Regions from separate parts of the Weizmannia sp. FSL W8-0401 genome, predicted to be linked through region 4. Evidence: riboswitches for the same ligand, from Rfam matches in the RefSeq annotation. Region 4 holds a riboswitch; each other region holds the start of a gene.

Region 1 (5,262 bases), 660 kb from region 4:
GCCGGAAGAATAATGGCCAATCTTTTCGGATCAAACGTAAGCCATTCGCCAATTACCGTATGGCGGATCCACGGCCCGGCAAAAACGCCCGCTACGATCAGGAGGAAACCGATCGTTGTGGTCAGCTTCAAATTGCCGGTTTTTTTGTAAAACAAGCCAACGCCCATTGCAACCGGGATCGTGATCCCCACGGAAAAGGTGCCCCATGGGTTACTTTGCAGGGCATTTACGACAACCATGGAAAGGCCGGCCATCGTAATCACAATAATAAACAGCATGGCAAGGCCTGTACAGAACCCGGCAACCGGCCCCATTTCCTCTTTCGCCACTTCAGAAAGCGATTTCCCTTTCCGGCGCATGGAGGCAAAGAGCACGACAGCATCGTGTACGGCCCCGCCGATAACAGCGCCGATCAAGAGCCATAAGAGGCCCGGCAAGTAGCCGAACTGCGCTGCCAAAATGGGTCCGACAAGCGGGCCTGCAGCCGCAATCGCCGCAAAATGGTGGCCGAACGTCACCCATTTATTGGTCGGCACATAATCTTTCCCGTCGTTAAACTCATGTGCCGGCGTCGGCGTATCATTGTTCAGCTTTAACACCTTTACGGCCATAAACGTACCATATAAACGATAAGCAATCATTAAGATACAGATGGAGCCGATTACAATTGTAATCGCATTCATTTGGTGAAAGCCTCCTTTTTTGTCATTCTCAACGCTTATATTTTATAAGTTATGCACGCTGTAAAAGCGGTTTTCCGGCAAAATGCAAATATCCAAGGATAAGAGGGCGAATCTAGAATAATATTCCACTTGGCTCGCCTCCCTTATAGGTAAATATATTCTGATAAGATTTGAAAGTCAATAACTTTTGCAACTTCTATAACTTATTTTCAGCAGTTAGCAATCCCCCCTTTGTTTTTCCACCCGTCCGTATTGAAAACCCTTTCTTCCATTATAGATGACTTCCCCGGTTTTAGGAAAGTAAAAAAAGCAACGGTCCAAAACCCAAAATCAATTAAAAAACGGCGGGATACCGGTCTAACCGTATCCTGCCGTTCTTTCTGCCATGGGGCGGATAAACCGCCTGTCTGAAAGCCCGCTGTTTTTCAGGGGGCTGCTGTGAAACTTTTTGCCGTCATTGTGTTTGCTTATAGTCTTTTAAATACGATACCGGTTTATTGACCGGGACGGCTGCGCCTTTATAATGCTTTTTGATAAAGTCGGAGACTTCTTTTGAATGATAAATGTTTACAATTTCTTTCAGCGTTTTGTCATTCTTGTCTTTTGTCCGGGCTGCGATAATATTGATATACGCTTTGTTGCCCGCATCTTCACGGAAGATGGAGTCATTCGTCGGGTTTAAGCCAGCATTAATGGCCATATCGCAATTGATCACAGCGAGTGCCGAATCATCTAGGCCGCGCGGTGTTTGGGCGGCATCCACGGCAGTAATTTTCAAATGTTTCGGGTTTGAAGCGACATTTTCAAGCCCGCCTTTGCCTGTGAAACCTTTTTTCGTCGTAATCAAGCCGGCTTTTTGCAGCAAAAGCAAAGCCCTTCCGAGGTTCGTCGGGTCTTTCGGAATCACAACCTGGTCGCCGTCTTTTACTTCGCTGATCTTTTTATACCTTTTCGAGTAGATCCCCATCGGCCAGATATTCGTTGTGCCGATCGCCGATAGCTTCAGATTGCGTTGTTTTATAAAGTCATCGAAATAAACAACCGTCTGGAATGCGTTAATATCAATTTCCCCGTCGCTTAATGCGAGGTTCGGCTGAACATAGTCGTCAAAGCGGACAATCTTGATATTGATATTTTTCTTTTTCGCAAGTTTCTGGATTAAATTCCATGTCGGCACTTCAGAAGTGGTTGTCCCGACTTTGATTGTCTTTGTGCTTGTGCTGCCCGAATTGTTTTTGGCCCCGCATCCTGCCAAAACCAGGATCAGCCCCAATAATAGAATCGCAAATTTTTTCATCGCTCTAAGTCCCCCTGCATTTCATTTTTTATAAAAAGGTGTAACCCATTTTTCCAATATTATTTTCTCCGGATTTTCTTGGAAAGAAAGTTGCCCAATGTCTGGACAAGCTGGGTGAAAATAACCAGCGTGATAACGGTAACGATCATGACGCCTGTCTGAAACTGGTTGTAGCCGTACGTGATCGCCAAATCCCCGATCCCGCCGGCACCGACCGCGCCCGCCATCGCGGAAGCCCCGATCAGCCCGATGGTGGCAATCGTTAAATTGAGCACCATGGACGCCTTTGCCTCCGGAAGCAAAAACCGCCAAATAATCTGCCAGTTCGTCGCCCCCATTGACTGCGCAAGTTCGATTGTCCCTTTGTCGACTTCAAGCAGTGAACTTTCAATGAGCCGCCCGATGTAAAAAGCAGTGTACAAAACGAGCGGCACAATCGCTGCCGTTGTTCCGATCGCTGTCCCGACAACCCAGCGCGTAAACGGAATGATCGCGACAACGAGAATAATAAACGGGATCGACCGGAAAATATTGATAATCACATTTAAAATATTAAAAATCCATTTGTTTTCCCAAATGCCGTTTTCCCGGGTAATAACGAGGATCACGCCGACCGGAACGCCGATGATGATGGAAATGATTAATGATACAGCCACCATATACAGCGTCTGGCCCATTGCCGTGAAAAATTGCGGCCAAAACCATGACCAATCAAATGCCATTTTTCTCCACCTCCCGAATGATGGCTTCGTGATCGTTGATGTACTGAATGGCCCGCTTCATTTCTTCCGGGTCGCCTTTCAATTCGACAAGCAGGTTGCCGAAAGGAATGCCCTGAAGTTCGGTGATCATGCCATGAAGCACATTCAGGTCGATTGAAAAATGTTTTGCCGTATTGGATAACAGCGGCATATTGGTGGAAGCTCCTTTAAACAGGATCCGGTAAATGCCGTGCGGATTGTCTTTGCTGCTTTCATCGATCAGTTTTTGCACCGACGGCGGAATCGAATCATTCAGCACGGTTTTCACAAAGCTTCTCGCAATTTGCGTTTTCGGTTCTGTGAACAGGTCGATTACCGGGCCCTGCTCCACAATTTTTCCGCCGTCCAGCACTGCCACTTTATCACAAATGTCACGAATGACGTTCATTTCATGGGTGATCATAAGAATCGTGATGCCCAGCTCGTCCCGGACTTTCCGCAAAAGGGCAAGCACGGCTTCGGTCGTATTCGGGTCAAGGGCCGATGTTGCCTCGTCACAAAGCAGGATGTCCGGGTCTGTCGCAAGGGCTCTTGCAATGCCAACCCTTTGTTTCTGGCCGCCTGACAACTGGTCAGGGTAGTGGTGCATTCTCTCTTCTAACCCGACAAAAGACAATAATTCTGCCACTTTTGCCTTTATTTCTTCCTTCGGGCGGTGTTCCAGCACAAGCGGCATGGCTACGTTTTGAAAAATCGTCTTTGACTGAAGCAGATTGAACTGCTGGAAAATCATGCCGATTTTTTTCCGCTCTTGGCGCAGCTTTGCAGGCGGCAGGCGCACAAGGTCGATCCCGTTAACGAGCACTTTCCCAGAAGTCGGCCGCTCGAGCAGATTTACGCATCGGATCAGCGTGCTTTTCCCGGCGCCGCTGTAGCCGACCACCCCGAAAATTTCCCCTTTTTCAACACGCAGATTGATGCCTTTTAACGCTTCAACCTTTTTGTCCTTCCCTTTGCCGTATACTTTATGAATATCTTCTAATACCAGCATGTTGAAATCTCCTTCTGTTCCTTTTAGCAAAAAAAAACCCGCTTTCATTCGAAAGAGGTTTGCCGGTCAAGTGACTTATCTCTCAGAATGAACCATTCTGCAGGAATTAGCACCTTTCAAAAAAAGATTTGAAGGTTGCTGGACGTCATCGGGCCTGTCCCTCAGTCTCTCTGGATAAGTTATTCATTTGTTATATTTAAATATTAGTGGACGGCTCGGGATTTGTCAATTCATTATTTTATATTTTTTTGTTTTCCAATCATCAGACAACTTGAAACAAAGCCCGGTTTCCGCGCCACTCCACCTGAATTTCATGCTCAAAAAAGCGGGAAAGCACTTGTTTTTCAATCATCTCGGACGTGCGGCCCTGCCGGAAAACTTCCCCGTTCCTGATCAGCAATGTCTTTTGGAAAGCGGGGGAAATTTCTTCCGGATGGTGCGTCACATATACAAGCGCCGGGCCGTTCTCATCTTTTGCCAGCTCTTCCACACTTTCCAGCAAAATTTCCCGGGCAAATAAATCCAGCCCGTTGCAAGGCTCGTCCAAAATTAAGATGCGCGGTTCCGCCATTAACGCGCGCGCGATTAAAAGCTTCTGCCGCTCTCCTTGCGAACAATGTCCATAAGCACGGCCATAAAGGGCGGCACAATGCAATTGTTCCATCAAGCGCAAGGCTTTTTCTTCGTCTTCTGCATCCACCACTTCATACAGCCCGATCGATGCATATTTGCCGCTGATGACCACATCGCGTGCAAGCTGGGTGCGCGGTATCCTTTCCTGGATGGAGGAGCTGACCCAGCCGATTGATTTCCGCAGTTCCGGCAGGCTTGTTTTTCCGAACGCTTTGCCGAGCACCTTGATGCTGCCCTTTGTCGGCCAGATATACCCGTTGATCATATTGAGCAAAGTGGTTTTGCCGGAACCGTTTAAGCCGAGGACAGCCCAGTGCTCCCCTTTTTTGACCGTCCAGTGAATGTCCGAGAGCAGTTTTTTGCCGTCGCGCACCAGGCTCACACCAGCAACTTCGATTATATTTTCCATCTGTTCCATCCCCTTACATTTCGTACAAGTTTTCAGGCGCACAGGGGTTCACCCTGCGCCCTTCATTTATTCATGCTTGCGAGAAAATCCCCGAGCAGGTCTTCCGCATCTTCTTCTTTTTCCGGCGCTTCCGCTTCAGGGGGTGCCGGTTCGGCGGCGGCAGTTCTCCAGTCGAACGCATCAAGATCATCCGAACCGGGCGGCTCACCACCGGATTGAACCGGTTCCAGGTCTGCTTCTCCACTGGTTTGCGGCAATTCGTCTTCCTGTAAAAAAAGCGTATCATCCATAGAAACAGGTTGTTTCGAGAGGGCCGCAAAAAGCGAAGTCGCCCGGAGCGGATCCTGAATCAGCTCGTAAACAATGCTGCCGAGCATTGCTTCCGAATGTTCATGCTTCAGCCAATCATGCTGCACTTTTGTCAGTTTGCGCGGCAGCGGAATTGTAATCGTTTCTTTGTCTTTTACAAGCGACTGGTTCACGCCCTG
Region 2 (5,262 bases), 140 kb from region 4:
CATTCAGGATCCCGGGCGGAAGCAAAGATTAGCAGAACTGACCGGGAACCGCCATGTCGGAACATGTGGCCATCTGCTCATTTTCTGTGCCGATCTCCATAAACATGAACTTGCGGCGGAAATGGAAGGTGTAGATGCGCAAGATACACTTGAGACAACGGAAAAATTTATGGTCGCGCTCATCGACACGGCACTGGCCGCGCAAAATGCCGCGCTCGCTGCGGAATCGATGGGGCTTGGCATTTGTTATGTCGGAGGCTTGCGCAACCGGCTGCCGGAAGTGGCCGAACTTTTGAAAATCCCGCAATATGTCCTTCCGCTATTTGCGATGACAATCGGCTATCCGGCCGATCCGTCTGCGAAAAAACCGCGCATGTCGGCTGAGCATATTTATTTTGAAGATGAATACCCGGCTGATGAACGTCTTTTGCGCGATCTGAAGGAATACAATGAAACGGTTTCGCAATATTATACAAAACGCACAGACGGAAAAAGGAACGATACCTGGACAGGCCAAATGGCACAATTTTTTAAAGAACCATCGCGCGTTTTCATGAAGGAATTTGTAGAACGCCAAGGGTTTGATAAAAAGTAGAGGGAGCTGGCGCGTATTTTCCTCTGCCCGTCCCGGGGCACAAACTTAAACAGAACGGCGAGATACTACAATGAGTGGTGTCCCGCCGTTTTGTCATTTTGCTTTGGTGAAATGCGGGTGCATCTGTCATCCGGCGATTCCATTTTTTTGTATATCAATATTTCCTTTTTTCTGCTAAAATAGAATAAATGCTTTAGCACTGAAAAGCGTTTATCTAAAAAAGAAAAGTGAGATTGATAGAAATGGAAAAAAACCAACATCATTTGCAAAAAGGCTTGTCACCAAGGCATGTCCAGTTCATCGCATTGGCCGGGATGATCGGAACCGGCATTTTTAAAGGCAGCTCCGATACCGTCAGCCTTGCCGGCCCGAGTGTTGCCGTTTCTTACCTGATTGGCGGCGCGCTTTTATTCATTGTCATGTCAGCGCTGGGGGAAATGGCGCTCGTCCACCCCGGCCTCAACGTCCAAAATCTGATCCACAAAGCGTTCGGCAGCCGGGTTTCTTTCATTATTGGCTGGCTGTACTGGATTAACTGGGTCATTGTTACAGTCGTGGAACTGCTTGCAGCCGGGAGCTTCCTGCAATTCTGGGTTCCCCACGCGCCATTGTGGCTGCTCAGTTTGCTCTGCGCCGCTTTCATAGTCGGCATCAATTTAACTGAAGTGAAGTACTACGGCGAATTTGAATTTTGGATTGCCGGCATTAAAATCATCACATTGATCGTTTTTATCCTGCTTGGCGCGCTGATTTTATTCGGTTTATTCCCCGGGACATCTTCCACGCTGTCCAACTATACAGCGCACGGCGGGTTTTTCCCGAACGGGCTTCACGGCACGTTCAGCGCTTTTCTGATCGTGATGTTTTCATACGGCGGCGCGGAACTGATTGGCGTTACCGTTTCGGAAACGAAAGACAGCGAGAAAGTGCTGCCGCGTGTCATTAAACAGACCGTTGTCCGCGTCATGCTTTTTTATATTTTGCCAATCCTGATCATTTGCGGCATTGTCCCGTGGAACCAGGTTTCTTCCGTGGAAAGCCCGTTTGTGCAGGTATTCAGCCGCACGGGGATCCCCGCTGCCGCCCATGTGATGAATTTTGTGCTCTTGACGGCCGTTCTTTCTGCTGCCAACTCCGGCATTTATGCCACTTCGCGCACACTGTTCAACATGGCGCAATCCGGAGAAGCGCCGCGCGCCTTTTTAAAAATTTCCCGGAAAGGCGTCCCGCTCATCAGTATTTTGCTGACCTCGCTGTTTATTTTAGCCGGCGTGATTCTGGCCTATCTTACGCCGGATGAGGTCATCAGCTATTTGATGACCATCCCGGGATTTACCGTCGTCCTTGTCTGGATCGCCATCTGTGCAGCCGAACTGCGGCTCCGGAAGTCGTATGAAAAATTGCCTTCCTTCCGTGTAAAAGGGTACCCTTTCATGGTCTGGGTTGCGCTGCTTGCACTGGCAGGTATTTTCCTGTCCTTTTTGCTGGGCGGCGGCAACCCGATTGGTACAAGCGTCTGCCTCGCTATTTTAATCGTGCTGGTCGTCCTGTCACTGAAAATCAAAGCAAAGGAATAGGCTTGTGTTGATAAAACCGGTTCCCTTGGGCGTGCAGGGGACAGGCACGGGTGGATAGCGCGTATCAAACTGCCAGAATGGGCGGGCCCGCTAACCCGTTCGGACTATTGAATGGAAGCAACCATAATCCCCCCGCGCATCCTAAAACAAGCTTTTTAAAACCAAGCCGTTGAAAGAAAAAACTCCCGACAGAGCGTAATCTGATGGGGAGTTTTTTTCTTTATCCCCCCATTCGTATAAATCCGATAAAAAAACTTGCAATAATTATATTGACTTCCATTTATTTTCTGATAAAATTTTAAACAACAAATCACTTATCAAGAGCGACGGAGGGATCTGGCCCAATGAAGTCCGGCAACCTGCAGCGAGCAGCAAGGTGCCAATTCCAGCAAAATGGGTACCATTTTGAAAGATAAGCGCTTATCCTTTACTCGCTGTCTTTCCGTAAAATGGCGGAAAGATTTTTAATTTCTGCAAGGCCGGCCGTTTAAACCAGGATAGGCCCTGATGCGTATAATTCCTCTACATCTGGATGAATCAAATTTATGGATGAAGAAAGCGGGGAACATGAACATGCAAAAATTAATTGTCTTAGCACTTGTCGGCCTTGCCGCACAATTGGTGGATGGATCTCTCGGAATGGGTTACGGGGTGACTTCAACCTCACTCCTCTTGGCTTTCGGAATTGCGCCGGCTGTCGCATCAGCTTCTGTGCATTTGGCGGAGGTTTTTACAACGGCGGCTTCCGGGGTCTCACATATGAAATTTGGGAATGTCGATAAAGGGATCATTTGGAAACTGGTTGTACCCGGGGCTGTCGGCGCCTTTCTCGGGGCAACCGTTCTCAGCCATCTTCCTGCAAGCACATTAAAACCGTACATTTCTATTTTTCTGATCGCCCTTGGCCTCTATATTCTTATCCGGTTTCTGATCAACGCGCGCGGGGCGTTGAAAGTCAAAAAAAAGACCGGGTCTAACGTATTTTTTATCCCGCTCGGCTTTGTCGCAGGATTTTTTGATGCAACGGGGGGCGGCGGCTGGGGCCCTATCGCTACACCGGCTTTGCTGTCCAGAAATGACATCGAACCGCGGAAAGTGATCGGCTCGGTGGATACAAGTGAATTTGCCGTATCCCTGGCGTCAAGCATCGGTTTCCTTTTATCCCTCGGCGCTATGCAGATTAACTGGATCTGGACGATCGCCCTCATGCTTGGCGGCCTGATCGCCGCACCGATTGCAGCCTATCTGGTTAAAATTTTGCCGGCTCATTTGCTGGCTGTCATTGTCAGCGGCATGATTGTGTTCAGCAACGTGCAAACTTTATTAAAAATGGCCGGCGCCGGAAGCGGCTGGTACGGCGTTACCTATACAGCCATTGCGGCAATATGGGCAATCCTCATTTTCTATACAATCAGAAAACACAAGCGGGCAGTTGCCAGCGCCAGCGTAAGCGTCGCAGAATAAGGAACATGTTCGGGCAAGGGATCCATTGCCCGAATTGTTTTTTTAAAGCCGTTTTTGGCAATAAACGGGCTGAGGCGTTTCTATGTGAACGAACAACGCCATTTTTGCTTGCTTCCTTTATGCAGACGCCCTCTATGTGAAGGAAAGCGGCCCCGTTTTTTCACCTAATTCAGCCATCCCTTAACCAAGCACCGGCAAAAATAATTCATCACAAATGTTTTCGAGATCGCACACCTAAGTGAAGGCAGCGCAAACTTCTTTTAGCGGCAAATGCACAGAGGCGCATTTTGTGATTTTTTTGCGGGCCAAAACATGGCTTACCCGCGCCCGTCCGGTTTGCAGCCCCTGTTTATGCCGCCGTCCGCCATGCCCGCTTTCCCTCCCCCGTCCGCGAAATGTTTTATGTTTAAAATGTAAAATCTGTTTTGCTATAATTATATTTACTGGTATTTTCCATTTTTTGAACGGAAAGAACGGTGTGTCTATGAAAACATTGATTTCGTCGCTGCAATGGATGGCATTTATGATCGCAGGGTCGATCGCGGCCCCGATTGCCATTGCGGCTGCTTTCCATTTCAGTGCAGGTGAGACTGCCCTGTTTGTGCAGCGGACGCTTTTTGTACTCGGGATCGGCGGCCTTTTGCAAGGCATTTTCGGCCACAGAATGCCAATCAATGAAGGGCCCGCCGGGCTGTGGTGGAGCGTGTTTGCCATTTATGCGGGGCTTGTCGGCAGCATGTACAGTTCAAGCACTGAATCTCTGCAATATTTGGCAGGCACACTGATTGTAACCGGCATCTTTTTCTTCCTGCTCGCTTTTACCGGCCTTGTGGACCAAGTGAACTACCCTCCACTTATCAACCTTACGGTTTGATTGAAGTGGGGGCTTCTCGACTTATCGTTGCTTTTACTAGCCAACGAAAACTGACCGAGCTAACCCTCTTGTTCCAAGAGTTTTGTTACTTATGATAACGCGAATAAGCGTAATCCCTCATTTTTGATATTGATTGCTGAATTGTGATCGCGATCTAATACAAAGCCGCAAGAACATTTATATACACGTTCAGATAATGGCATTTCTTTTTCCTTGCCGCAACATGAACACTTCTTAGTGGAGGGAAACCACTTATCAATTTTCACAAGTTGTTTCCCTTGTTCTTTTAGCTTATACGCTAAGAAAGTAGTGAACATACCCCAGCCGTTATCATGAACGCTTTTCCCAAAGTGAAGGGCTTGAGACATCCCTTTCATGTTCAAGTCCTCAATCACGACAGCATCAAAGTTAGAAGCTAATTCTTTTGACTTATGATGAAGAAAATTCATGCGTTGGTTCGCCACTTTCTCATGTAACTTAGCCACTACTAGTCGTTGCTTGTTCCAACGTGCAGAACCTTTCTTTCTTCGAGAAAGAATTCGTTGTGCTTTTGCTAATTTATCTAAGGCTTGCCGATAGTAACGTGGGTAATTGGCTTTCTTACCCTGTTCACTCTCGACATATAGACCATCCATAGCAAAATCCAAACCAACAACTTTCTGTATGTTAACTGGACGAATATCTTTCTCATATTCTGTCAAAATTGAAATGTAGTATTTGCCTGTCTTTGTTTTAGAAATAGTGCAAGATTT
Region 3 (5,262 bases), 250 kb from region 4:
CGCAAATGAATTTTACAAACTGAAGTTAATTCCGAAACCAATCAAAGTGAAAGAAGCATTTTTATCCAAATGAAGGGGGAATAAAGGATGAACGTATTTTGGTTTATACCGACACATGGCGATTCGCGCTACCTGGGGGTAACAACCGGCGGGCGGGCCGTCACATTCAACTATTTAAAGCAAGTGGCACAGGCTGTCGATCACCTCGGCTACACCGGGGCGCTGCTCCCAACCGGAAGATCTTGCGAAGATGCATGGGTGGCGGCCTCGAGCCTGATTCCGGTTACTTCAAAAATGAAGTTCCTCGTTGCGGTCCGGCCTGGGATCATGTCTCCATCGCAGGCAGCGAGAATGGCCGCAACATTTGACAGGCTTTCCGAAGGGCGGCTGCTCATCAATGTTGTCACCGGAGGGGATCCGGTTGAACTGGCGGGGGACGGTCTCCATCTCAGCCACCGCGAACGTTATGAACTGACCGATGAATTTCTGACAATCTGGCGGAACTTGCTCGAAAACAGGGAAGCGGATTTTACAGGCAAATATTTAAACGTAAAAGGGAGCAAACTGCTTTACCCAACGGTGCAGCAGCCTTATCCGCCGCTTTATTTCGGCGGGTCGTCGGAAATCGGGCAGGAAGTGGCGGCAAAACATGTCGATGTCTATTTGACCTGGGGCGAGCCGCCGGAAAAAGTAAAGGAAAAAATCAGCCATGTCAAAAAACTGGCGTCAGCACAAGGAAGGACAGTGCGTTTCGGCATCCGGCTCCATGTCATTGTCAGGGAAACAGAAAAAGCGGCGTGGGATGCTGCCAATGACTTGATCCGGTATGTGGATGATGAACTCATCCAAGCGTCCCAAAAGATTTTCTCACGGTTTGACTCGGTCGGCCAGCAACGGATGACATCCCTGCACAACGGCAGCCGGGACCATCTTGAAATCAGCCCGAACCTTTGGGCCGGCGTTGGGCTCGTGCGCGGCGGGGCGGGAACGGCGCTTGTAGGCAGCCCGGAAATTGTCGCAGAAAGAATGAAGGAATATGCAGAACTTGGCATTGAAACGTTCATTTTATCCGGTTATCCGCATCTTGAAGAAGCGTACCGGACGGCTGAGCTGTTGTTCCCGTACCTGCCGCTTGAGCAGCCTGATGCCCCCGCTTCCAATATCATCAGCCCGTTCGGCGAGATTGTGGCGAACGATGCACTGCCGAAAGTATTAAAGTAAGGAGGCCGGTCTGATGTTGAAAAAACGCGTCATGCCATGGGTGGTGCCGGTTTTCCTGCTGTTTGCCTGGCAGCTTGCAAGTTCGGCCGGCATTTTGCCATCCAATGTGCTCCCAAGCCCTGTTGCCGTTGTAAAAGCGGCTTGGAGCCTCACACAATCCGGGCAGCTTTTCGATTATATCGCCGCCAGCGCAAAACGGGCACTGGTCGGATTTTTGGTTGGCGGCGGAATCGGATTTGGGCTCGGGCTGTTTACCGGGCTGTCCAAAAAAGCGGAGGGCCTGCTCGACAGTACCGTGCAGATGGTCCGGAACGTTCCCCATCTCGCCCTGATTCCGATTGTTATTTTATGGTTCGGGATCGGGGAAGAGGCGAAGCTGTTTCTCGTCGCGCTCGGCACCTTTTTTCCAATCTATTTAAATACGTTTCATGGCATCCGTTCGGTGGACAGAGCGCTGATTGAAATGGGGGGGGTTTACGGGCTGAAAGGGCCGGCGCTTTTTTGGCATATGATCCTGCCGGGGGCGCTTCCTTCCATTTTGGTCGGTGTGCGCTATGCGCTCGGGGTCACATAGGTAACCCTGATTGTGGCCGAAACGATTGCATCCAACTCCGGTATTGGTTATATGGCCATGAACGCCCGCGAGTTCATGCAACTTGACGTTGTCGTTTTGAGCATTGTCTTATATGCCCTTCTTGGAAAACTTTCCGACTGGCTGGCAAAAATCGCGGAACAACGATTGTTAAAGTGGCACCCGTCATATCAAAAATAAAGGAGGAGGAAACGATGACGAATAAGGTGTTTGCTGTGGAAATTGAGGGGCTGGAAAAATCATTCGGCAGCCATCGCGTCCTGCGCCATCTTCATTTGAAAATAAGAAAAGGGGAATTTGTTGCGATTGTCGGAAGGAGCGGATGCGGCAAAAGTACGCTCCTCAGGCTGCTTTCAGGGCTTGAAGCGGCAAGCGGCGGAAAAATTCTTATAAACGGGGCGCCTTTATCCGGCATAAATAGATCGGCGAAAATGATGTTTCAGGACGGCCGCCTGCTCCCGTGGAAAACCGTGCTTCAAAATGTCGGCCTGGGCCTTGCAGGAGACTGGAAGCATGCGGCCCGTGAAATGCTTAGAAAGGTCGGACTGGAAGGGCGTGCGGATGATTGGCCTTCATCCTTATCCGGCGGGCAGAAACAAAGGGTGGCGCTGGCGAGGGCATTAATCCATGAGCCGGACATCCTTCTCCTCGATGAACCGCTTGGGGCGCTTGATGCTTTAACCCGGATTGAAATGCATGCGCTGATCCAGTCTCTTTGGCTCGAAAAACATTTTACAGCCATATTGGTGACGCATGACGTGGAAGAAGCAGTCGCCCTCGCCGATCGGGTAGTGTTAATCGAAGAAGGGGAAATTGCGATGGACTGCCCGGTAAAACTCCCTTATCCGCGGAAAAGGGACCACGCCCTCTTTGCAGCAACGGCCAATCATATTTTAAACCGCATTTTAGGGAGCGGCCACCCGGTTTTGCATGCAATGAAAAATTAAGGAAGAAATGGAGGGATTCATATGGCGGAAAAAATAGTACTGCTGAACGGGAGCCCTTCTGCGTATACGAGATTAAATGGGATCCGTGATTATATCAGGGCCGGGTTAAGGGGGCACGGGTACGAACCGGAGCTCATCAATATCCGGGAACTTCCGGCCGGCGATTTAATGCATGCCCGGCAAAGCCCGCCCATCACCGGGGCATTAGGAAAAGTGGAAGAAGGCGATACGATAATCATTTTGACACCGGTCTATAAAGCGTCTTATTCCGGACTGCTCAAGACGTTTCTGGATCTTTTGCCGCAAAATGGCTTATCCGGCAAACAGGTGCTGCCGCTCGCCATGGGCGGCACATTCGGCCACTTGCTCGCGCTCGATTACGCCTTGAAACCGGTTTTGGCCTCACTCGGGACAACGTGCATCGAAAAAGGGGTGTTTATTCTCGACCAACAAGTGAAAAAGAGGGGTGGTTTTTATGAGCTGGACAGGCAAGCAGCCGACCGCCTGAATGCTGCTTTAAAAACAGCATTTCCGCAAATTTCCATACCGCTGTACTCTTAAACAAATCCGGCATTTGGACGATATCCAAATGCCGGTATTCGTGTAGCACGAACAACGGGAAAAGAGATAACCGGAATGCCGGCGCCCGTCATCCCATCTTTTGCTTGGGAAGTGCCGCTTTTTTCTTTTCCAGTGCAAACCGGACTTTCTCGGTTGTTTCGATCTGTGTGATGTTTCCTTCATGGATCGAAATGACCACTGTTCCAAACTCCAGTTTTTGCAATGATTCCATAATGCGGGCTACTTTCGTTTCATCAATATGAGCCATTTTTCATACCCCCAAAAATAAATTTCGTGTGTGCGTGGTGGTCCGGCCGGCAATGCGGATGATCCAAAAAAGAAAGGCCCCCTTCAAGAAAAGTTAAGAAGAGGGCGAGGCTCCTTAACTTATCTTCCAAGCTTGGCGCTTGCTGGAATTAGCACAGTATTCCCAAAAAGAATCTGTTGCTGAGGTTTCCTCGGGCCAGTCCCTCCCCCTCTCTTGATAAGCTGTATAGAAATAATTTGTTAAAACTATGATAAATAATATTATTCCGATTTGTCAACTTATATTTTCGACATTTCAGCTGCTTTTCGGGCAAAACCGATTCGGATAGGGTATGATAATAGAAAAAGTGTGTTAAGGGTGTGAGATTGTGCCAGAGACAGATGTATCCAAGTTTGAGAAGAAAATCGAGGTGCGGAACATCCGCTTTGAAGACATTGATGATATTATGGCATTGTCGAAAAAATGTTTTCCGGGGATGGAGCCGTGGAAACACGAGCAGCTGGAAAGCCATATCCGGATTTTTCCGGAAGGGCAGTTTTGCGTGGAATACGAAGGGAAAATCGTCGGTTCCTGCTCCAGCTTAATTGTCAATTTCGATGAATACGAAGACCAGCATACATGGGATACGATCACTGCGAACGGCTACATTACCAACCATAATCCGCACGGGCTCAACCTGTACGGCATTGAAGTGATGATCGACCCGGAATACCGGCGCATGAAGTTCGGGCACCGTTTGTATGAGGCACGGAAAGAGCTTTGCCGGAAAATGAACCTTCAAAGCATCATCATTGGCGGCCGGATTCCGAATTACAGCAAATATAAAGACAAAATGACCCCGCGCGAATACGTGGAAGAAGTCGAGATGCACAATATTTATGACCCGGTTCTGTCCTTCCAGCTGCTTGAAGGGTTCCAGATTATGCGGATCAACAGGCAGTATTTGCCGGATGATACAGCATCCGCTTCATTTGCAACGCTTATGGAATGGCATAACGTCGATTATTTGCCGAAGTCCCGCCGTGTCTATCATGCTTCGTTCCCGGTCAGGATTACAGCGATCCAATATATGATGAAAAAAATTGATTCCTTCGATGATTTTGTCAGACAGGTAGAATATTATGTCGATGTGGCCGCGGATTTCGGTTCTGATTTCGCCGTTTTTCCGGAAATTTTCACCACGCAGTTGATGTCCTACCTGGAAGAAAAACGCCCTGACCAGGCAGTGCGCCGGCTTTCCGGGTACACAGACCAATATATTGAACTGTTTACAGAGCTTGCCGTACGCTACAATGTCAACATTATCGGCGGGTCCCATTTTGTGGAAGAAGACGGGGGCATTTACAATGTCGCTTTTTTGTTCCGGCGCGACGGGACGATTGAGAGGCAGACCAAACTCCATATTACGCCAAATGAGCGGAAATGGTGGGGGATCGCGGAAGGAAACGAACTCAATGTATTTGATACGGATTGCGGGAAAATTGCGATTCTGATTTGCTATGATATCGAGTTTCCGGAGCTGGCCCGTGTCGCTGTCGACCACGGTGCGAACATTATTTTTGTCCCGTTTTGCACGGACGACCGCCAGGCCTATTTGCGCGTCCGCTACTGCGCACAGGCGCGGGCCATTGAAAACCAGGTGTACACCTGTATTGCGGGAACAGTCGGCAACC
Region 4 (5,262 bases):
TTTTCTTCCAAAATATTGGTGCGGAACATATCAATAGAGCCGATTAACGGCAAAATACAGACGCTCGATGTAATCGGAATGATCGGGACGGACAGGTTTTCCACCAATCTTTTTTGCTGGTCGATCAGTTCATCTTTATAGGTAGAATACCGGATAAAAAAGTGATTTAAAAATTGGTCAATACGGTCATTGATTTTTTTCTCCATGTTAAAAAAGTAGTCCTGGTCCACTTCAATCCCTTTTTCTTCCCCGTACTTTCTCAGAAATACCCATAATGTCCGGCGGATCGCCTGCACCCACTCCAGTTTCAGTCCGAGCGTCAAAGAATGCGTTGCCCAGGCAATCCCTTCCTGGCGGGCAAAAGTGACCAATTCCTCATCCTGCTGTTCGACGACATACGTCACAATTTTAAAGGCATTATTCAACAAATCAATGTTCCCTATTCTTAAAATTTCATCAATTTTATTTTTTACATTTACGGCCTCATTTAATAACTTCTGTTCGAAGCTGTTTCTATTTTTCTTAAGGTATGTGATAATTTCTTCTTGTTCATTTACAATCGATCTCATTATTCCACACCTCATCTATTATGATAAAAGGATGGCTGTTGAAGCGGCGGCCGCCCGCGTTTTTGCGGCCTGTCCGAAGATCAGCCAGGACAGGGAAAGATGGCCCCGCCTCTAAAAGAACACCATTCTTATACCCCATACACCAAATAAATTAACATGATGCTATATAAATGAACTTAAATTCCTCCCCAGGACCAGGCGCCAATTTGCATGAGGATGACTTTTTGCAGCAGGCAACAGAGCGGCAATATCATGCATAAGGGGCCATTATTTTCACCCGGGTCTCCGGCCGTGCAAAAAGCAGCCGTGGACAATTTGCACCAGCGTTGCGGGATGGGCGGCTATGCGCGAAAGGGGTCTCCCCTATGGCTTTCCCCATCCGGCCAGGTTTTTCCTTTCCAACCGACAAAAAGCCGCTCCATCCAAAGCAGCTTAAATGGCTGTTTCCCTTTTTTCTCTTGAAACCAATTGCGCGGTCATTTTCCTCCAGGCTGCTTTTGTATCCTGAAAATCGCGGTAATGCTGTCTGACGTTGCGGTGGTACTGCTCGAATTCCTCCAGTACATTCATAAAGTCATCCCGTCCGAAGTAGCGGCAAACTTTCGGAAGCGTCTCTTTCAGCCGGGCACGCACTTCCACCATTTTTTCTTCATAGTTTTCCCTGTCGGTGATATATACATAAAGCGGCTTGTACCGGATCCAGCCGACACATGCTTTGTAAAAACGCTCCACGACCTGTTTCGTATCCGCTTTAATATAGCTTAAATTGGTCGGCAGCACCCCGAGCAGCAAATGCTGGTAAGCGCCGAATCCGTCATGGAAAGTATAGGCCGGAACGCGCAGCACAGTCCGGTCTGCCAGGCATGTGCCTAAGAAAGTATCCTCGCCCCGTGCATTCGGCGGATTGTAAAACGGCAGCACACGGTCCGGATCTGTTAAATTCAGCGTCAAATTCGATCCTGAAATAAATTTTGCCCGGTTGATCTCCGGCACTTCTTCCGCTTCATCCTTTACAAGCACACCTGTATCGGCATATGTCACCCCGCCGTTTTTCATCACGGTTTTGATCGTATCCCAATTGACAATATCGTTGCTCAAGGCCTCAATGAGCGTGCGGAAATCTTTTTCTTGCAGGACGTCATTGAAAGAAATGAACGGAATCGGGGAAATGTAGCCGCAATGGTATCCGTTCGTAATATCGGCATTCCGGATATGTTCCAAATGCTTCCGGAGCACTTGCTGGCCCCCCCAGACAGCCGTTTGCCTGCTTTTTGTCACGGCAACCGGATACTCGTCATCATCAAGAAAAATGAGATAATCGATGCCTCTTTTCAACGCCTCATAAACGATGATATTGCGTTTGGACGCGTATCCTTCGCCGAACAAAAGGACTGCTTCTTTTCTGCTCATGCCCATTTGGGATACGAGTTCTTCGGTTGCTTTACGCGTCTCCTTCTCCCCGATGAAATAAGCCCGGTCAATATCTTCCATGCATTCCGTTTCAATATGTACAAAGTCTTCAGGCTCTGCATTTTCGTAGTGCAAATCATAGGCAACAAACAAATGCAGCTTGATCCTGTCGCTCTCCGTCAGTTCGGATTCCTTCAAGTTATACATATACGTTTTTAAAACATTTTTAAAACTTTTTCTTCCTGTTGCAAATCCGATGCCCACATTGATTTCCTTTGCCATTTTCTTCCCTCTCCTTTTGTATTTCTATTTCCTTATACCCTGTTTGGATGTGAACCGAAACATGGCATAATTTCGCCGGCTTGCGGGTAAACTTCGATTATGTTGCGTGCAATGTTTGAATGAAGATGAAAAAGTGTAAGAAGATAAAAAAAGGATGTGCCCTGTTTTTTCCGGAAGCAGCCGGGGAAAACGGGCACATGAAAAAAGGAGCAGAGCAATGGCTGGGCAAATTCCTAATGAAAAAACGATTGATGATACCATTGATTTGATGAAATAAGGGTATCTCTACATTAAAAACCGGACGGACGATTATCATGCAATTTTGTTTGAAACCCGTCTGCTCGGGCAAAAAGCGGTGTGCATCAGCGGCGAGGAAGCAGTCAAAATGTTTTATGACCCGGAAAAATTCAAACGAAACGGGGCTGTGCCAAAACGTATTCAAAAAACGTTGTTTGGCGAAAATGCGATCCAGACGCTCGATGGAAAAGAGCATCTCCACCGGAAAGCGCTGTTTTTATCGCTGATGGGGCCGGATGCGCAGCAGCATTTGGCATAAATGGTCCGGGCAGCATGGGAAGCGCGCATCCCCGAATGGGAGCAAAAAGACCGTATTGTTTTGTTTGACATCCAACATGTGAAAAAGAAAACGCCTGCCGGTGAATGGCGGGCGTTTTCTTTTTTCTCAATCGTCTCTTCCCAAAATGCCGAGAATTTGCAAAATGTAAATAAACAGGTTGATAAAATCAAGGTACAGGCTTAAAGCCAAAAGCGGGACCATTTCCTCGGAAATGCCATGGTGCTTCATTTGGTTAAAGTCAAAAACAACATACAGGGAAAAAACAATCGCGCCAATGAAGGAGTACGCGAGCATCCCGGTTGAGGTTAACGGGCTGAAAATGCTGAATATTCCGATGAAGATCAGCGCCAACAATGCGACAAGCAATGCGGTGCTTAAAAAGCCAAGATCCCTCTTGGTAACGGCCCCAATAACACCCATCACGGCAAAAATGCCGAACGTGGAACCAAAAGCGAGCAGGACGACCTCAGCACCGGCCTGGGATGCATAATAAGCTACAATCGGATATGTCGTAATACCGGAAATAAAGGTGAAAGCATAAACGAACATATACCCGACGCTCTTTTTCCTTCTTAACCAGAAAGCGGCGATGACCATTGCAATTTCTGCAACCATCAGCGGCATCATAAGCGCAGGCGGAATGAATCTCCCCGTATATAAACCCGCCGTTGCAAACAGCAGTGAAACGGCAAAGACGCCAAGCACTTTCTGGAATACAGACCTTGATTGTATGGCCTCCATAAAATCCCTCCTTTGTTTTTCTTATTACTATTATATTTTCACATCGCCCCTGATTTCAATCTTTCCGTCCCATTTTAAAAAATTTTGCGAATGCCCTTGACAAAAATAGGTGGAACATTTAAAGTGTATTTAAACTAAATAATATTTAAAATTCTTATCCAGAGAGGTGGAGGGACTGGCCCCTTGAAGCCTCGGCAGCGGTCTTTTTTAAAGAACTGTGCCAATTCCAGAAAGCAATTGCTTGAAGATAAGAAGAGCGGACGGTTCTGTTTTGCAATCCATACCTCTTCTTATTGCCGAAGAGGTTTTTTTAATGGGCCCATGCAGCTAAAAGCAATTTCTTTCTGCGCACAGCAGCTGTTTTAAAAAATATGCAGAAAGAGGGAATCATGATGACAAAAACATTAACAAAAGCGCCGTACAGGGCAGACATTGTCGGAAGCTTTTTGCGCCCGGCCCGGTTGAAGAAAGCGCGGGAAAAATTTGCAGCGGGAACCATCCCGGCCGAAGACTTGCGTGCAATAGAAGATGAAGAAATCCGCCGCCTGGTCGACAAACAAATTGAAGCCGGCCTCGAAGCGGTAACGGACGGAGAATTCCGGCGGAGGTTCTGGCATACAGATTTCATGGAACATTTAAACGGGGTAAAAGGATACGTGCCGAACCATGGATACCGGTTTGTCGGCATCGAAACGGAAGCTTATGACGTCCGGGTAACCGGAAAAGTCTCCTTTAACCCGGACCATCCGCACATAAAAGATTTTATTGCGCTGAAAGAAATCGCCGGGGACAGGGCGGTTGCGAAAATGACTATTCCAAGCCCGAATCAGTTTTTCAATGCGGGAATCCGCAATGAAGACATTTACCCGGATCTTGAAGAATACGCAAATGATATTATCCAAACTTACCGGGATGCGATCAAAGCTTTTTATGATGCCGGCTGCCGCTACTTGCAGCTGGATGATGTTTATCTTGCCGGCCTGTGTGCACCGAAACTGCCGTTTGCAGACAGTGAGCTCGAAAGGGAAAGATTGATTGATCTCGCTTTACATGTAGCAAACAGCGTACTGGAAGACAAGCCGGATGATCTGACCATCACAACCCATCTGTGCCGCGGCAACTACCAGTCGAAATGGGCTTTTGAAGGTCCGTATGATAAAATTGCCCCGAAAATCTTTGCAAATGAAAAAGTAGACGGGTTTTTCCTTGAATACGACGATGAGCGTTCCGGCGGGTTTGAACCGTTGAAATACATTCCGGAAGGCGGGCCGAAAGTCGTGCTTGGCATTTTTACATCGAAAAAGGGAGAGCTTGAAGATAAAGTGCTGATCAAAAACCGGATTCGGGAAGCATCCAGGTATGTACCGCTCGAACAGCTTTGCATCAGCACCCAGTGCGGCTTCTCCTCCACCCACCACGGCAATCTTTTAACAGAAGAGCAGCAGTGGGACAAAGTAAAATATATTGTGGATACCGCAAAGGAAATTTGGGGATAAACCGGGAAAACCCGCTGGGGCAGCCAGCGGGTTTTTTATCATGATGGAGGCACGAATCCCTTTCCTGTCTGCTTGTTCATGATCGAAGCACACAGCCCTTGCTTTAATGCGAATGCTGGGCACGGTTGACATTCCCCCGAACCCCGTGTGCGTGGGCTGCTTCTTCAGCCGGCGATTTAATGAAAAG

What was found. A riboswitch is a leader RNA that binds a small molecule or an ion and turns the genes downstream of it on or off. The one in region 4 is predicted to bind S-adenosylmethionine.
Region 1: another riboswitch for S-adenosylmethionine. It lies ahead of NSU00_RS15440 (methionine ABC transporter ATP-binding protein); the one in region 4 lies ahead of NSU00_RS12395 (5-methyltetrahydropteroyltriglutamate--homocysteine S-methyltransferase).
Region 2: another riboswitch for S-adenosylmethionine. It lies ahead of NSU00_RS13030 (sulfite exporter TauE/SafE family protein); the one in region 4 lies ahead of NSU00_RS12395 (5-methyltetrahydropteroyltriglutamate--homocysteine S-methyltransferase).
Region 3: another riboswitch for S-adenosylmethionine. It lies ahead of NSU00_RS13475 (YezD family protein); the one in region 4 lies ahead of NSU00_RS12395 (5-methyltetrahydropteroyltriglutamate--homocysteine S-methyltransferase).

What each region holds. Positions count from the first base shown of each region.
Region 1 is NZ_JBBPAG010000001.1:3,167,770-3,173,031, forward strand. Features, by position in the region: gene NSU00_RS15425 (carbon starvation CstA family protein) at 1-683, opposite strand, end outside; gene NSU00_RS15430 (MetQ/NlpA family ABC transporter substrate-binding protein) at 1,138-1,980, opposite strand; gene NSU00_RS15435 (methionine ABC transporter permease) at 2,040-2,702, opposite strand; gene NSU00_RS15440 (methionine ABC transporter ATP-binding protein) at 2,692-3,732, opposite strand; SAM riboswitch class I at 3,805-3,913, opposite strand; gene NSU00_RS15445 (ABC transporter ATP-binding protein) at 3,995-4,774, opposite strand; gene NSU00_RS15450 (hypothetical protein) at 4,837-5,262, opposite strand, start outside.
Region 2 is NZ_JBBPAG010000001.1:2,650,151-2,655,412, forward strand. Features, by position in the region: gene nfsA (oxygen-insensitive NADPH nitroreductase) at 1-595, shown strand, start outside; gene NSU00_RS13025 (amino acid permease) at 838-2,172, shown strand; SAM riboswitch class I at 2,484-2,591, shown strand; gene NSU00_RS13030 (sulfite exporter TauE/SafE family protein) at 2,680-3,636, shown strand; gene NSU00_RS13035 (purine/pyrimidine permease) at 4,121-4,510, shown strand; gene NSU00_RS13040 (RNA-guided endonuclease InsQ/TnpB family protein) at 4,600-5,262, opposite strand, start outside.
Region 3 is NZ_JBBPAG010000001.1:2,757,892-2,763,153, reverse strand. Features, by position in the region: gene NSU00_RS13500 (sulfonate ABC transporter substrate-binding protein) at 1-73, shown strand, start outside; gene ssuD (FMNH2-dependent alkanesulfonate monooxygenase) at 88-1,221, shown strand; partial or broken gene ssuC (aliphatic sulfonate ABC transporter permease SsuC) at 1,235-1,993, shown strand; gene NSU00_RS13485 (ATP-binding cassette domain-containing protein) at 2,008-2,760, shown strand; gene ssuE (NADPH-dependent FMN reductase) at 2,782-3,321, shown strand; gene NSU00_RS13475 (YezD family protein) at 3,410-3,589, opposite strand; SAM riboswitch class I at 3,706-3,812, opposite strand; gene NSU00_RS13470 (bifunctional GNAT family N-acetyltransferase/carbon-nitrogen hydrolase family protein) at 3,957-5,262, shown strand, end outside.
Region 4 is NZ_JBBPAG010000001.1:2,510,225-2,515,486, forward strand. Features, by position in the region: gene NSU00_RS12375 (STAS domain-containing protein) at 1-569, opposite strand, end outside; gene NSU00_RS12380 (hypothetical protein) at 1,002-2,261, opposite strand; gene NSU00_RS12385 (hypothetical protein) at 2,584-2,817, shown strand; gene NSU00_RS12390 (Bax inhibitor-1/YccA family protein) at 2,944-3,579, opposite strand; SAM riboswitch class I at 3,731-3,833, shown strand; gene NSU00_RS12395 (5-methyltetrahydropteroyltriglutamate--homocysteine S-methyltransferase) at 3,972-5,075, shown strand; gene NSU00_RS12400 (L-lactate MFS transporter) at 5,179-5,262, opposite strand, start outside.